Regions from separate parts of the Rhizobium sp. TH2 genome, predicted to be linked through region 2. Evidence: predicted binding sites of a transcription regulator. Region 2 holds the regulator's gene; each other region holds the start of a gene.
What was found. Region 2 encodes PhoB, which activates phosphate uptake and scavenging genes when phosphate is short. Its sites were predicted from a motif close to TGTCATNNANCTGTCAT; they were not measured.
Positions count from the first base shown of each region.

Region 1: IHQ71_RS10110 (UDP-2,3-diacylglucosamine diphosphatase) is a predicted target of PhoB. The motif match lies at 1,107-1,123, and genes of this name have one in related genera.
Region 3: IHQ71_RS22720 (alkaline phosphatase) is a predicted target of PhoB. The motif match lies at 846-862, and genes of this name have one in related genera.

Region 1 is NZ_CP062231.1:2,014,300-2,016,568, forward strand. It holds gene IHQ71_RS10105 (DUF2865 domain-containing protein) at 1-1,006, opposite strand, end outside; gene IHQ71_RS10110 (UDP-2,3-diacylglucosamine diphosphatase) at 1,164-2,003, shown strand; gene IHQ71_RS10115 (Glu/Leu/Phe/Val dehydrogenase) at 2,031-2,269, opposite strand, start outside.
Region 2 is NZ_CP062231.1:111,795-114,063, reverse strand. It holds gene IHQ71_RS00650 (hypothetical protein) at 1-475, shown strand, start outside; gene phoB (phosphate regulon transcriptional regulator PhoB) at 759-1,442, opposite strand; gene phoU (phosphate signaling complex protein PhoU) at 1,504-2,223, opposite strand; gene pstB (phosphate ABC transporter ATP-binding protein PstB) at 2,261-2,269, opposite strand, start outside.
Region 3 is NZ_CP062231.1:4,639,958-4,642,226, forward strand. It holds gene IHQ71_RS22715 (tripartite tricarboxylate transporter permease) at 1-769, shown strand, start outside; gene IHQ71_RS22720 (alkaline phosphatase) at 918-2,269, shown strand, end outside.

The DNA.
Region 1 (2,269 bases), 1.9 Mb from region 2:
TGTAGTCGCGCAGCTTCGCTTCCTTGACTGGCGGCGTGACAGTGACATCTGACTTAAGCTGGCCGCGCAGCTCCGGCTTGATCCACACGATCGAGCTCTGTTTTTTCTCGGGCACCTTTTCCGGATTGTTGATGAAGGCTTCGCGCTTCATCATCTCCTTGTAGTAGAGCGAGAAATCGCAGCCGCAAGCCTTGTTCTTGGTGCTCGTCTGCGTACGGTAACGATAGGCGTTGTCGAGTTCGTCATATGGCCGGCCGGTGAATGCCGAGCGCATCGCGTCGCTCTCCTGGCGGATCGAGTGATAGAAGAGTTCGGTCTCGGTGCCGGGGCACATCATCGAACAGACCTGTGCGTCGCGCTGGAAGCTCATCGGTGAGGCCTGGGATGAGACCGGGAAATAAGCACCGTCGCAGGTGCGCACGCACATCGTCCGGTACGAACCATTGATCGCACTGCCGCCAAGATCGACAAATTGCTGGTTGTCATAATTGGCTTCGGAAGGCACGCGGATCGTTTCGACGCCGTCAGGCGTCTCGCTCACGAAGGAATCCTCCGGCGACACGCCAGGCGAAGTGCTGGCAAGAAATGTCTCGTCGCCGCAGCTGTTTTCGTCGATCGCCGCCAGCACTTCCTGACGGCGGGCGTCCTCGGTCTCGCCGGTCATCAGGCTGATGCGCTTTTCATGGAGAATGGCGAGATTGGTTTCCATCCGCGCCATCTTGTCTTCGAGCTCCTGGCACTCATCGGGATTGTCGCCGCCCATGACGAATAGGCTGCCCTGGGAGCAGCCGGTGTCGCGCAATTGCGAGCGCAGGTCACGGATGCTCATCTTCTGCTCGGCGATGGCGCGGGCATATTTCCGCACCTTGGCGGGTGCGCTGTATGTCTCTGACAGCACGGTCAGTTCGCTGTTCAGCCTGTCGCAGACGGGCGATGCGGCAGCACCTCCGGCCAAAGCCAGAGCGAGCGCAAACGGCAGTGCGGCGGTCATCATTGTCTTGAGCATGGGGCAATCGGGGTGATCGGTACGGATCTAATGTAACCTATGATGCAAAAAGCTGAAAACGCCTTTAACTTTCAGAGTTAATCGGCCCTCACGCACCCTTTGTCATAAAGGTGATACGTGACTCTGCTTTCCCGTTGATGACAAAACGAGGATCGCCATGCTTGACGAACTTGACAATCGCGACGCCCTAAAGGTCCGGACCTTGTTCATCTCCGACATCCATCTGGGCTCCAAGGCCTCGAAGGCGGATTTCCTCTTGGATTTTCTCCGGGTCCATGAAGCGGAGACAATCTTCCTGGTCGGCGACATCGTCGATGGCTGGCGGCTGAAGCGCTCCTGGTACTGGCCGCAGAACTGCAACGACGTGGTCCAGAAGCTGCTGCGCAAGGGGCGCAAGGGCGCGCGGATCGTCTACGTGCCCGGCAACCACGATGACTTCATGCGCGAGTTTCCCGGCATCCATTTCGGAGGCATCGAAGTCGCCCGCAACATGATCCACGTCGCCGCCGACGGCAAGCGCTACCTCGTGCTGCATGGCGACGAGTTCGACGTCGTGGTCCGCAATGCCCGTTTCATCGCCCATCTCGGCGACTGGGCTTACGACACGGCAATTGCGCTCAATATCTGGATTGCCCGGGCGCGCCGGCTGCTCGGCCTGCCTTACTGGTCGTTCTCGGCCTGGGCCAAGCTGCAGGTCAAGCGCGCGGTGAATTTCATCGGCGAGTTCCAGCGTGTCGTCGCCGACGAGGCGCGACGCAACGATGTCGATGGCGTCATTTGCGGCCATATCCATCATGCCGTCATAGAGGATATCGACGGCATCACCTATATCAATACCGGTGACTGGGTGGAAAGCTGCACTGCGGTGGTCGAGCATTTCGACGGCCGCATGGAACTGATCCGCTGGCAGAATGTCGAACTACCCAAAACACTTGCCGGACCGATGGTTCCGATCATGATACCGCAGGCCCGCGAAGCGGAAATCCAGGCGGCCTGAAACATATCCAGGCCGCCCTTGGCATGATCAGGGGAACAGGCCGCGCGTCGCCTTGGCCTTTGCGACCTTGTCGACGCCGATCGCCATCGCCGCTGTCCGGTGCGAGATGTCGTCCTTCTCGACCCGCTCCATGACACGGCTGAACGCGTCGTCGAGCAGGCCCCGGAGGCGGGTGAGCACTTCCGACTTGCCCCAGAACAGCTGCTGCAGATCCTGCACCCACTCGAAATAGGACACGATCACGCCGCCGGAATTGCACAGGATGT
Region 2 (2,269 bases):
GCTCGATACGCTGCGCGGTTTCTCGGGCGAATGGCTGGATATCTACAAGCCGGGCAGCAATAGCGACCTTGCGCGTCCGCGTTCCAAGGCTTCGATCGACGAGGGCCGCGACAGCGACGGCGTGGCGACCATCATCGCCTCCAATGCGCCGGATCAGGATGGCGATGTGCTGGTGGAAGTGCCGGCTTCGATACTGCAGGAGCTTGCCGGCAAGACCTCGACGCTGGCGATCACGGTGAAATCGAATACCGAGAAGCCCGCCCAGATCTATATCCAGTGCGAATTCAAGACGCTGGGTGATTGCGGCCGGCACCGCTATACCGTGACCAACGAACGTGCCGACGAACTGATCCAGGTGAAATTCGAAGGAAAGCTCGGGCCGAGCGAGGCAGGCCATATCGTGATCAACAGCGATCTCACCGGCGAAGGCAGCACCATCCGCCTCTATGGCATCAGAGTGCTGCCGGGCTCTTAGATCGCTTCATTGTTAAATGAAATCATTCTGTTGGCCGAGACGGAGTCGGATATTCGTTCGGTCGGCGCGGGTCGTAGCCCAGTTCTACGGCCAAGGCGACCGAACGAATAGGCGGCCCGTATCGGCCAACCCCGAAGGGGCCGGGCATCTTTCCGCCAGGATCAGAGGCGATCGGCTCGGACGTACGTTGGGGTATGCCCTTCGCCAATCGCCTCTGCCCTGACGAAAACCTGCTCCGGCAGAATGCTTCCATTTAACAATGAAACGATCTAGGTCCCAGAGGTCAGACTTCCATTGCATAACCCGCGCCGCGCACGGTGCGGATCACGTCGGGCATGTTGGAGAGATTGAGCGCCTTGCGCAGGCGGCCGACATGGACGTCCACGGTGCGTTCGTCGACATAGATGTCGTGGCCCCAGACACCATCGAGAAGCTGCGAGCGGGAGAAGACGCGGCCCGGCGACGACATGAAGAATTCGAGCAGCTTGAACTCGGTCGGCCCGAGCCGGATCTCGCGCGAGCGACGATGGACGCGGTAGGTCTCGCGATCGAGCTCGACATCGCCGCATTTCAGCAGCGACGAGATCGCGCTCGGCCGCACCCGGCGCAGCATGGCTTTTACGCGGGCCATCAGTTCAGGCGTCGAGAAAGGCTTGACGACATAGTCGTCCGCTCCGGTGGAGAGGCCGCGAACGCGCTCGCTCTCTTCGCCGCGCGCGGTCAGCATGATCACGGGCAGGCGCTCGGTCTGCGGACGCATCCTGAGGCGGCGGCAGAGTTCGATGCCGGAGACGCCCGGCAGCATCCAGTCGAGCACAAGGAGATCAGGCACACGCTCCTGCAGGCGTATGTCGGCTTCGTCACCACGCGGGATGACCTCCACCTCGTAGCCTTCAGCTTCCAGATTGTAGCTGAGCAGTGTGCCCAGTGCCTCCTCGTCTTCGACGACCATGATTCTCGGCTGCATGAGACTCCGTTCCCGGTGTTAGATCACCGGTTTCCGAGGGCGCCCTCCGGGCACCCGGGGTTCAAAGGGCTGGCTGGACGACGGATGCCGTGTTGTCATCCTTGGGCCGCTCGCCGGCCGGCTGCTCGCCGGTCGACATGTAATAGATCGTCTCGGCGATATTCGTCGCGTGGTCACCGATGCGTTCGATGTTCTTGGCGCAGAACAGGAGATGCGTGCAGGGCGTGATGTTGCGCGGATCTTCCATCATATAGGTCAGAAGCTCGCGGAACAACGACGTGTACATCGCATCGATCTCTTCGTCGCGGGCACGGATCTGCTCGGCCTTTTCAGGCGAACGCGTCGAATAGACGTCGAGTACGTCCTTGAGCTGCGACAGAGCAAGCTCCGAGAGGTGCTCGATACCACGGGCGAGCGGGCGCGGAATGCCCGATGTCTGCACAGCGATGACACGCTTGGCGGTGGACTTGCCGAGGTCGCCGACGCGCTCCAGGTCGGATGCGATGCGGATCGATCCGATGATCTCGCGAAGATCGGATGCAACGGGCTGGCGCTTGGCGATCATCAGGATCGCCTTGTCGCCGATTTCACGTTCCGTCGCGTCGACGATCGTGTCTTCCGAGATCACCCGCTGGGCGAGCGCGGAATCGGCGGTTACGAGCGCATGGATCGCATCGGAAACCATCTGCTCGACCATGCCGCCCATTTCGGCGATGCGGCGGGCGAGCGTCTTCAGTTCGTCGTCGAATACGGAATAGATGTGGGACGATGTTGTGGTCATCGGAAATCCTCCTGCCGGACAGCCGGCGAAATGCGTATCAGCCGAA
Region 3 (2,269 bases), 1.4 Mb from region 2:
CCGGCGGATGGCATGGCCCATCCTGCGCGGCACCGGCATCGGCTCGATCCTCGGCATCCTGCCTGGGGGCGGTGCGATCCTCGCGGCCTTCGCCTCCTATACTGTCGAGAAGAAGCTGTCGAAAAACCCGAACGAATTCGGCCACGGCGCCATCGAAGGCGTCGCCGGACCTGAATCGGCCAACAATGCCGGCGCGCAGACCTCGTTCATCCCGCTGCTTACACTCGGCATCCCGGCCAACCCCGTCATGGCGCTGATGATCGGCGCGATGATCATCAAGGGCATCGTGCCCGGCCCCAATGTTGCGGTTGAACAGCCGTCACTCTTCTGGGGCATCATCGCCTCGATGTGGATCGGCAACCTGATGCTCGTCATCCTCAACCTGCCCCTGATCGGGCTTTGGGTGAGGTTGCTCAAAGTGCCCTACTTCGTGCTTTTCCCGATCATCATGGCCTTCTGCTCGATCGGGGTCTACAGCGTCAAATCCAACGTCTTCGATCTCTACTCGGTCGCCTTCTTCGGCTTCATCGGCTATGTGCTGGTGAAACTCCGCTGCGAGCCGGCGCCGCTGCTGCTCGGCTTCGTGCTGGGGCCGCTGCTCGAGGAAAACCTCCGCCGGGCGATGATTCTTTCGCATGGAAACGCCGCGACCTTCGTGACGCGCCCGATCAGCGCCGGCCTGCTGCTGCTCGCAGCGTTGATCCTGATCATCGTGTTCCTGCCGAGCATCAGGTCCAAGCGCGAAGAGGTGTTCCAGGAGGAGGAATGATCGCCTGGCCGGCGCGTAGGTCATCATGAATGAGCCCGACATCACTGCCGGGCTCATTCATTTCTTGTCATCCGCGTGTCATCCATGTGTCATGGCGGATCGCTAATCACGGCCCGTAAAGTGAACTTCCGAACCCGCGAGGATTCCCATGCGCACATTTTTAGCCGCCCTTGCCGCCGCCACCATGCTGGCTGGCGCTGCTCACGCCACCACCGTCTATCCGCTGGATCGCGCGACGATCCTCGTCGGCTCGCCGTTCGACTTCAAGGTCGAGCTCGAAGGCACCGTCAAGCCGGAAGATGTGAAGATCACCATCAATGGCCAGGATGCGAAGACCGCTTTCGGCGCAGACTATGAGTTCATCGCCGACGAAAAGGGCAAGGAAGACAAGAGCCTCGGTTCCGCCGTCATCCTGCGCGGCGCCAAGATCGCCACGGCTGGCGCCTACAAGGTCGAAGTGACTGCTGGTGCCCAGACCAAGATCGTGACTTGGGATGTATACGGCACCTCGGCCACGCCGAAGGCCAAGAACGTGATCTTCCTGCTCGCCGATGGTCTCTCGGTCGCGCACCGCACCGGCGCCCGCATCATGTCCAAGGGCATGACCGAAGGCAAGGCCAATGGCCGCCTCAATATGGACGATCTCGACCACATGGCTTTCATCGGCACCTCCGCCACCGACTCGATCGCCACCGACTCCGCCAACACCATGTCGGCCTACATGACCGGTCACAAGACCGCGATCAACGCGCTCGGCGTCTATGCCGACCGCACCCCGGCCACCCTGGACGATCCGCGCGTCGAAAATATCGCCGAAGCGCTCCGCCGCACGACCAAGAAGTCGATCGGCGTCGTCGCCACCTCTGAAATCGAAGACGCGACCCCGGCCGCCGTCGTCTCCCATACCCGCAAGCGCGGCGACAAGGCTGACATCGTCGGCATGTTCTACGACGTCAAGCCGGACGTGATCTTGGGCGGTGGTTCCGCCTACTTCCTCGGCAAGGACGTCCCCGGTTCCAAGCGCAAGGACGACAAGGATTATATCGCTCTCTTCAAGGATGCCGGCTATGCGCTGGCGACCGACAAGACCGAGCTTGAAGCCGCTGCCAAGACCAATACCAGCAAGATTCTCGGCCTCTTCCACACCGGCAACATGGACGTGACGCTCGACCGTGAATTCCTCAAGAAGGGCACCGTCGAAAAGTTCCCGAACCAGCCGGGCCTCAAGGACATGACCAAGGTCGCGCTCGACGAACTCTCCAAGAATCCGGAAGGCTTCTTCCTGATGATCGAGGGTTCTTCGATCGACAAGATGTCCCACCCGATGGATTGGGATCGTGCCTTCTATGATACCATCGAGTTCGACCAGGTCGTCGGCATGGCCCGCGAATTCGCCAAGACCCATCCGGACACGCTGATCGTCGTCACCGGCGACCACACCCACGGCGTCTCGATTATCGGCACCGTCGATGACGAAAAGCCGGGCACCGAAATGCGCGA